DNA from 2 places in the Intestinimonas sp. HCP28S3_D6 genome. Region 1 is predicted to be linked to the other one. Evidence: predicted binding sites of a transcription regulator. Region 1 holds the regulator's gene; the other holds the start of a gene.

Region 1 (4,159 bases):
CCCCCCGCCCCCCCCCCCCCCCCCCCCCCCGTTTTCTGTGGGGCGGTTTTGGAACTGTTTTTGTGGGGCGTCGATGATCCGTCCATAAGCCTTCCCCTGGGGGGTCTGACTGTCCGGTGGACAGTCAGGGCAAATCATAATATCTTCCTCGGCCCGTGCTGTCGCCGCAGGCGACTGATGGGAGGAAAGGCTGGTTGATGTCCGGCGTATCCCCTCATCCGGCGGCTGACGCCGCCACCTTCCCCTCAGGGGAAGGCTATGCACCACCCACGCCGCAGCAACGGCAATCCCAGGCAGCGCCACCACGTCCCGACACCCACCCGCGCAGGCGGCGAAAAAATTGTGGATAGGACCACGGCTTTTCCCTGTTCCACCGGCGGAGTCACCTGTGGACGGTGCCGGTGCTCTATGGGGGCGTAAAGACGGGCCGCCGGATTCCTATTTGGAGCCACTCAACCCACACGGGAGCCCCTTTTTCTTTGGATTCCAAAAACCGTTCTTTTTCCAGCAGGGAAGCGAAACGGGTTTTGAGCCGTCTCTCCCGTCCTTCTGCGTAGCAGAAAGATAAAGAAACGAGATGTTAAGCCACGCCGCAAGGCTCCCCCTTAAGGAAGAAGTCATTTCTTCTGACGATCCACCGGACAGTCAGCCCCCCAAGGGAAGTGACTATCAGCCGCCTGAAAACAAAAAAAGACCTTCCGTGGGGAAGGTCTTTTTTCATGTTCAGTGTTCCGCCCGGTCGGTGCGGAAGAGGGCGCCCAAAAACTTTACCATGAGGGGGAAGTAGGTGCCGATAAAGACCAGGGTGGAGAAGAGGGCAAAGGCGGGCTTTTTCTTCCGTGGGATGGCCAGGCCCAGCAGGGTCCCCAGGGACAGCAGGCACAGCTTCAATGCGGCCACGTCCTCCAGGTCCAGCTCCCGGACCATGAGGCGGCCGGCGGCGATCCACTTTTTCACCATCAGAGACACTCCTTTCCCGATTCCAGCGCCAGCAGGGCGCCCTTGAGGTCCAGCCCCCCGGCGTAGCCGGTGAGGGCACCGTTCTTTCCCACCACCCGGTGGCAGGGGATGAAAATGGGCAGAGGGTTCACATGGTTGGCCTGACCCACCGCCCGGACGGCCTTGGGCCCTCCCACAGCGGCGGCAATCTCGCCGTAGGTGCGGGTCTCCCCGTAGGGGATGGCCCGCAAGGCAGCCCACACCGAGCGCTGAAAGTCCGTCCCCGCCGGGTCCAGAGGCAGGTCAAAGGCCCGCCGTGCCCCGGAAAAATATTCCTGCAGCTCTTCTCGGGCGGCCCGGAGCAGAGGGGTCTCCTCCCCCCTTCCCCCACGGTCCGGCAGGGTGCCGGGGAGCCAGAGCCGGGTGAGGGCGGCCTCCCCCGCCAGGGCCATGGGCCCGAAGGGGGTCTCGAAGCGGAGCCAGGCCATCAGTCATACCGACGGATGACGGCCACCACCTTGCCCAGGAGCTGGGCGCCGTCGCCGTCGATGGGCTCATACTCCGGGTTTTCCGGCATGAGCCAGACGTGGCCGTCTCTTCTGCGGAGGGTTTTGACGGTGGCCTCATCCTCGAAAAGGGCCACCACGATATCGCCGTTGCGGAAGGACTCCTGCTGGTGGACCACCACGTAGTCCCCGGGCAGGATGCCGGCGTAGAGCATGGACTCGCCCCGGACCCGGAGGGCGAAGTGCTCCCCGGAGAGGCGGCCGGTGTCGAAGGTGAGGTAGTCCTCGATGTTCTCCTGGGCCAGGATGGGGGCGCCGGCGGCCACGTCGCCCACCACGGGGACCTGGTTTTTGGGGGGCTCGGGGGTGCGGCGGCGCTCCGGGGCGGGAAAGCCCCCCGCCACAGTGATGGCCCGGGTCTTGCCCTCGGCCTTGGTAATGATGCCGGCCTCCTCCAGGCCCTTGAGGTGAAAGTGGACGGTGGAGGGGGATTTCAGGCCCACATACTCGCCGATCTCACGCACAGAGGGGGGATAGCCGTGGTCCTGCTGAAAGGAGACGATGAACTGGTAGATCTGCCGCTGTTTCTCCGTCAGACCCTTCATGGGCGGTCCCTCCTTTTTTGTAGGTAAGGTTATGTTATCATAGCATGCACAAAAAGTCAAACAAGCGTTCTAAGATATTTGGCAGGCAGCGTTCACAGAAAATTCATTGACAATACAACAGTTAGGGTCTATTCTATGTAAGCATGCTAAAGATAAACCGGCTAACTAATTTGGAGGTGGGGATGTGTGCCAGAGTAGAGCGGACAGCGATTTGCCGGGCATCACCTTCCAGGCGGTGGCCCGGGCCCGGAAGCAGCTCATGCTGGCGGAGCTGGCGGGGCGGGGCCTGGGAGACCTGGGCAATCCGCTGCTGCTGTTTTTGCTGAAGGACCGGGAGGGGCAGGTCTCCTCCCAGAAGGTGCTCTCCGACGCGCTGCGGGTGTCGCCGGCGTCGGTGGCGGTGTCCCTCAAGTCGCTGGAACGGGGCGGCTATGTGGAGAAGCTGCCCGGTGAGGCCGACCAGCGGCGAAAGATGGTGCGGCTCACCGACAAGGGACGAGAGGCGCTGGAGACCTGCTTTTCGATCTTCCAGGAGGTGGACCGGCAGATGCTGGACGGCTTCACCCCGGAGGAGATGGAGCAGGTCCGGGCCTTCCAGCTGCGGATGCTGCACAACCTGAGAGAATCTCTGCCTACGGAAAGGATGGACTGTTCATGCTGAAAAAACTCTTTCCCTATATGGGGGGGTATAAGCGCCTTGCGCTCATCACTCCCCTGCTGATGATCCTGGAGGTGGCCTGTGAGCTGGCCCTGCCCCGGTTCATGGCCAACATCGTGGATGTGGGCATCGTCCAGGACGACCTCAACTATATTCTGAAGATGGGCGGCATCATGCTGGTGCTGGCCCTGTGCAGTATGACCTGCGGTATGCTGGGCGCCAAGTTCGCCGCCATCGTGGGTCAGGGCTTCGGCGCCAACCTGCGCCGGGGCATCTACAACAAGGTCCAGGACTTCTCCTTCGCCGACATCGACCGGTTCTCCTCGGCCTCCCTCATCACCCGCATCACCAACGACGTCAACGCCATCCAGATGATGGTGACCATGGCCCTGCGGATGCTGGTCCGGGCGCCGGTGATGCTGGTGGCGGCCCTGGCGGTGGCCATCAGCATCAACGCCGAGCTGGCGGTGGTCATGCTGGTGACCATCCCCCTGCTGGTCATCGCCATCGGCATCCTGATGAGCATGTGCAACCGGCTCTTCCAGATCCTCCAGAAGCGCATCGACGCCCTCAACGGCACCATCCAGGAGAACCTGGTGGCCATCCGGGTGGTGAAGGCCTTCGTCCGGGAGGGCTATGAAAAGACCAAGTTCAAACACTCCAACGACGCCCTCACCAAGGCCACCATCAACGTGGATATGCGGGTCATCGCCATGATCCCCATCATGATGATGGCCATGAACGGCGCCACCGCCGCGGTCCTGTACCTGGGCGGCGGCCAGGTCATCGGCGGCGAGATGCTCATCGGCGACCTCTCCTCCTTCATCACCTACATTTTCCAGATCCTCATGAGCGTCATGATGCTGGGTATGAGCTTCCTCCAGCTCTCCCGGTCCATCGCCTGCGCCCGCCGTATCAACGAGGTGCTGGAGACGGAGCCCTCCATCGAGGACGGTCCCCTCACCCCCGCTGAGCTCCCCGAGGCCAAGGGCCGGGTGGAGTTCCAGAACGTGGACTTCAAGTACGACGCCGGCGGCACCGGTGAGAACGTGCTCAGCGGCATCGACCTCACCATCCGGCCCGGCGAGTTCATCGCCGTGGTGGGCGGCACCGGCACCGGCAAATCCTCCCTGGTCAATCTGATCCCCCGGTTCTACGACGTGTCCGGCGGCGCGGTGCTGCTGGACGGGGTGGACGTGCGGGACTACCCCCTGGAGGAGCTCCGCAAGCGCATCGGCATGGTGCTCCAGAACAACGTCCTCTTTACCGGCACCATCCGGGAAAACCTCCTGTGGGGCCGGGCCGACGCCACCGAGGAGGAGATGATCCAGGCCGCCAAGAACGCCCAGGCCTATGACTTCGTCATGGCCTTCCCCGACGGCTTCGACACCCAGATGGCCCAGGGCGGCACCAACGTCTCCGGCGGCCAGAAGCAGCGGCTGTGTATCGCC
Region 2 (4,159 bases), on a different contig from region 1:
CATCATGAAGGATGAGTACCCCGCGCGGCTGAGCGCATCCTGTAAGGTCGTCCGCTTCAAGAAACCGGGAGCGGCCTTTCCTTCCAGCTCTCAGGATTTGAATAATGGTAGGGATGCTCCTGCTGGGTAATTCTCGCCTGAGCTGAATGGCCTCGTCCAGCAAATCTTGGGGGATTTTGAAACAGTTGTGTGCCCCCTTGCTTTGCGGTTTGAGGGCTTCAAACCCACCGCTCAGATACCGTTCCAGGGTCCTTTGGGAAATTTGGCTGCGCCCACAGATCTCCTGCCGGAGCTGCGCCACCTGGCCGCCGTCCATGTTCTGGGACAGCAGGGAGCAATCATGGACATACGCTCCTCGGCAATCTCCGTGGCGAGCTTCTTGTCCTTCATTTCCGCTACAAGGTAGATGCTGCTCCTACTTTCTGTAAAATATGCCACTTGGCAAGGCGTTAGCCTCAACCAAGTGGCACATCATCAACTGGTCTTATCCCTTTTTTGCGTTTGTTTTCCATTTCCTTTGTCCCCTTCCTTTCCATTATAACGAATGCTTTTTTGTCCATCAATTCGGGAAAGGGGGCAGTTTGAACTGGACCCATTCACCAATACGCTGTTTCTGTCTTGTGGGCGGAAGCGAGACCGGATTAAGGGACTATACTGGGAACGGGATGGATTCATCCTGCTCTACAAGAGGCCGGAGCAGGGCACATACCAGTGGCGTATATCGGAATGTATATTCCCGTTCCTAATGTGGCAGAAAAGAAATACTCCAATAATACCCTCCTTCCCAAAGTAACACATTCCTAATTTGCTTCTTTGTCATCCCGACACTTTCAAGTTAGGCAAATTCATGTTTTCGAGTATTAACGACCATTGTGTTAATGAAATTCATAACTTCAATCAGCAAAAATACGGCGGATAGTCCTGTGGCTAAAACCCTGGAAGTCAGCAAGTATCCTTCCTATTTCTTTCTGTTTTTCGTACCGTGACTGAATATCAATGCCCGATGATGAGGCAGTAATTGTTTGAAGGTTTGCCATGAACCCTTAGTCGTAACTGCTGTCAACGGTATCGAAAGCTATACGAAATATTTTAGTTTCCTCCGACAATATCTTTAATGCATGTTGGCTGATATATAAATCGGGATCTGTGCCTCTCTCGTTTCCTCGTCCACTTTGAAAATCACCGTCCAAGAAACCATTTACCACCGTAAAGGTATGCTCACCATGTTCACCAATAACAGTAATTGCTTGTCCGGGCACATCCGTTGTGGTTCGTGGCGAACCGGAGCCTGCGCCGTTGGCCGTATCTCCCCAGGCTTCCAAGCCTGTTCCCCATACCGGCGCTCCACTTCCCGCACAATCTGAAAAATCTCCGCGTATTGCTCCATGGTGAACTGATAGCGTCCGCACATAAAACCACCTCCCGTCTGAAATAGTATAACACATCCGTCTGATAAAACTTCCAGACACAGGTATAATCCAGCCAACATTTCCCACTTGAAAGAAGAGAACGGTTGTTCTATTCTTTCTGAAGAGGAGGTGCCGTGATGGTACGCCATATTCTTCATTGCGATATGAACGCCTTTTATGCATCTGTGGAGTGCCAACGGCACCCGGAGCTGCGGAATCAGCCGGTGGCGGTCTGTGGCAGTCAGGAGGCACGGCATGGGATCGTGCTGACGGCCAACTATATTGCCAAACCTCGTGGAGTCAAGACTGGCATGGCCATCTGGCAGGCGTTGCAGTGTTGTCCTGACCTTGTAGTATTGCCCCCGGATATGGGTGAGTATATCCGCATCAGCAAATTGGCACGGGAAATCTATGAGGACTACACCGATCAGGTGGAGCCTTTCGGCTTGGACGAAAGCTGGCTGGATGTGACGGGCAGCGTGGGGCTGTACGGCTCGCCCATGACCATTGCGCGGGAAATCAGCAGGCGGATCAAGTTTGAACTGGGCATCACCGCCAGCATTGGAGTCTCAGACAATAAGGTCACTGCCAAGCTGGGCAGCGACTATAAAAAGCCGGACGCCATTACCCGTATTCGACGGGACAATTATCATGAGATCGTCTACCCTTTGCCGGTGGAGGATCTGCTCTATGTGGGACCGGCCACAAGCCGGAAGCTACGTGCCATTGGCATCAGCACAATAGGCCGGCTGGCGGAGGCCCCGTTGGACTGCCTGACCCACCGGTTGGGTAAGATGGGCGCCATTCTGCATATGTTCGCAAACGGGCGGGATGTTTCGCCCGTCCAGAAATCTGACCATGTGCCAAACGTGAAATCCGTGGGCAATAGCGCCACCACGCCTCGGGATCTGGTCTGCGACGCCGATGTTCACTTGATGCTGCTTTTGCTGGCGGAGAGCGTAGCCGCCCGGATGCGGGAGCTGGTTTCCCGCTGTACGGTGGTGGAGGTTTATGTCCGGGACAAGGATCTCCACTCGTTCTCCCGTCAACGAAAGCTACGGACGCCTACCTGCTCCAGCGCCGAGATCGCACAGACTGCCTTTGAACTGTTTCGGGCAAGCTACCGTTGGGAGAAGCCAGTGCGAAGCCTTGGGGTGCGGGGCGCCGGTCTGGTGGAGGCCGATGCCGGTGTGCAGTTGTCCCTCTATCAGAGCGATATCAAGCGGGACAAGTGGGAACGCATTGACAAGGCCGTGGATGATCTCCGGCAGCGGTACGGCTATATGAGCGTCCAGCGGGCATTAATGCTGACCGATCCGCAGCTGGGTGCCATCAATCCCAAGGACAGCCACACGGTACACCCGGTGGGATACTTCGGAGGGTGATCAACATGGATGCTCGGGAAAAACGATATGTGCCGGTAGTCGTGCGCTTTGACACGACCGGGAAAATGCGCCCGGTGCTGATTGAGTTTGATGAAGAACACAAATACACGGTGGACAAGATTCTGGATGTGCGCCGGGCCGCCTGTCAGAGCGTTGGCGGTGTGGGTTACCGCTATACCTGTCGCATTCAAGGCAAGGAAACTTATCTATGGTTTGAAAAAGGCTGCTGGTTTGTAGAGGCGAAGAAATAGAATCTTGAAATATTCTGCTGTACGCTGCGAATACTAAGAAAAAAGGAGAGGAGGCAGTGCTATGGCAGTATCACATAGAGGGGCGATTTCTTTTGGCATGGTGCATATCCCCGTAGGCCTTTACACAGCCACCCAAGACAACGATATTCACTTTAACCAGCTCTGCAAAGAGGACGGCAGCCGGGTTAAGTATAAGAAGGTCTGTGCTAATTGCGGGAAAGAAGTTCAGGCATCAGATATTATCAAGGGCTTTGAATATGAACCCGGCAAATATGTCACCATGACGGACGATGATTTTGAAAAAGCCAAGACGGAGAAAGACAAGACGATCCATATCCTTCATTTTACCGATCTTCACGCCATCCGGCCTGTCTATTACGATAAGACCTATCATACCATCCCCGAGCAGGGCGGAGATAAAGCATATGAACTACTGCGCCGGGCCATGATGGAAGAGGGCAAAATTGCTATCGCAAAAACAGTCATGGGCACCAGGGAAAAGCTGCTGGCCCTGATTCCCACTGAGGATGGCATCCTGGTGGAAACTTTGTTTTTTGCGGATGAAGTCAAAGAGGCTCCGAAAGAGATCAGCCACCCAGAGGTCAGTGAGGTGGAACTGACGATGGCGAAAACTCTGGTAGACGCCATGGTACAGGAATTTCAACCACAGGCATACAAGGATGAATATCAGGCCCGTCTGTGGGAGATCATCAATCAGAAGATCCAGGGCAAGGAGATCACGGTGCCCCAGGAGAGTGGGCAGGTTACAGTCATTGACATTATGGAGGCACTGAAGCAAAGCCTTGCAAATGTGGGCAGTGCGTCATGAGAGACCTGTTTGTGGTCAAAAATCTCAAGCCCATGCTGATCGGCGCGGAGAGCGGTCCTTTTGATGACCATGGCTTTATTTACGAATTGAAGTTGGATGGCGAGCGGTGTGTGGCCTATCTGGATCCACGGATAGGGACAGATCTTCGGAATAAGCGAAATATGAAGATGCTTCCCAAGGTGCCGGAACTGGCAGACCTCCACCAAAATGTGAGCCGACGTTGTATTCTGGATGGAGAACTGGCAGTGATTTCTGAGGGGCGCCCGGACTTCTTTGCCATCCAGC

The links. Region 1 encodes LexA, which represses DNA repair genes until DNA is damaged. Its sites were predicted from a motif close to CNAACANNTGTTNG; they were not measured.
Region 2: the regulator LexA is predicted to act here: its motif matches at 1,507-1,520, upstream of dinB (DNA polymerase IV).

What each region holds. Positions count from the first base shown of each region.
Region 1 is NZ_JBQHTM010000044.1:26,339-30,497, reverse strand. It holds gene ACTNBK_RS13405 (permease of phosphate ABC transporter) at 724-960, opposite strand; gene ACTNBK_RS13400 (methylated-DNA--[protein]-cysteine S-methyltransferase) at 960-1,427, opposite strand; gene lexA (transcriptional repressor LexA) at 1,427-2,050, opposite strand; gene ACTNBK_RS13390 (MarR family winged helix-turn-helix transcriptional regulator) at 2,235-2,711, shown strand; gene ACTNBK_RS13385 (ABC transporter ATP-binding protein) at 2,705-4,159, shown strand, end outside.
Region 2 is NZ_JBQHTM010000021.1:15,454-19,612, reverse strand. It holds gene ACTNBK_RS08595 (hypothetical protein) at 1-15, shown strand, start outside; gene tnpB (IS66 family insertion sequence element accessory protein TnpB) at 545-793, shown strand; gene ACTNBK_RS08585 (hypothetical protein) at 1,044-1,409, opposite strand; gene dinB (DNA polymerase IV) at 1,547-2,794, shown strand; gene ACTNBK_RS08575 (hypothetical protein) at 2,800-3,045, shown strand; gene ku (non-homologous end joining protein Ku) at 3,107-3,874, shown strand; gene ACTNBK_RS08565 (ATP-dependent DNA ligase) at 3,871-4,159, shown strand, end outside.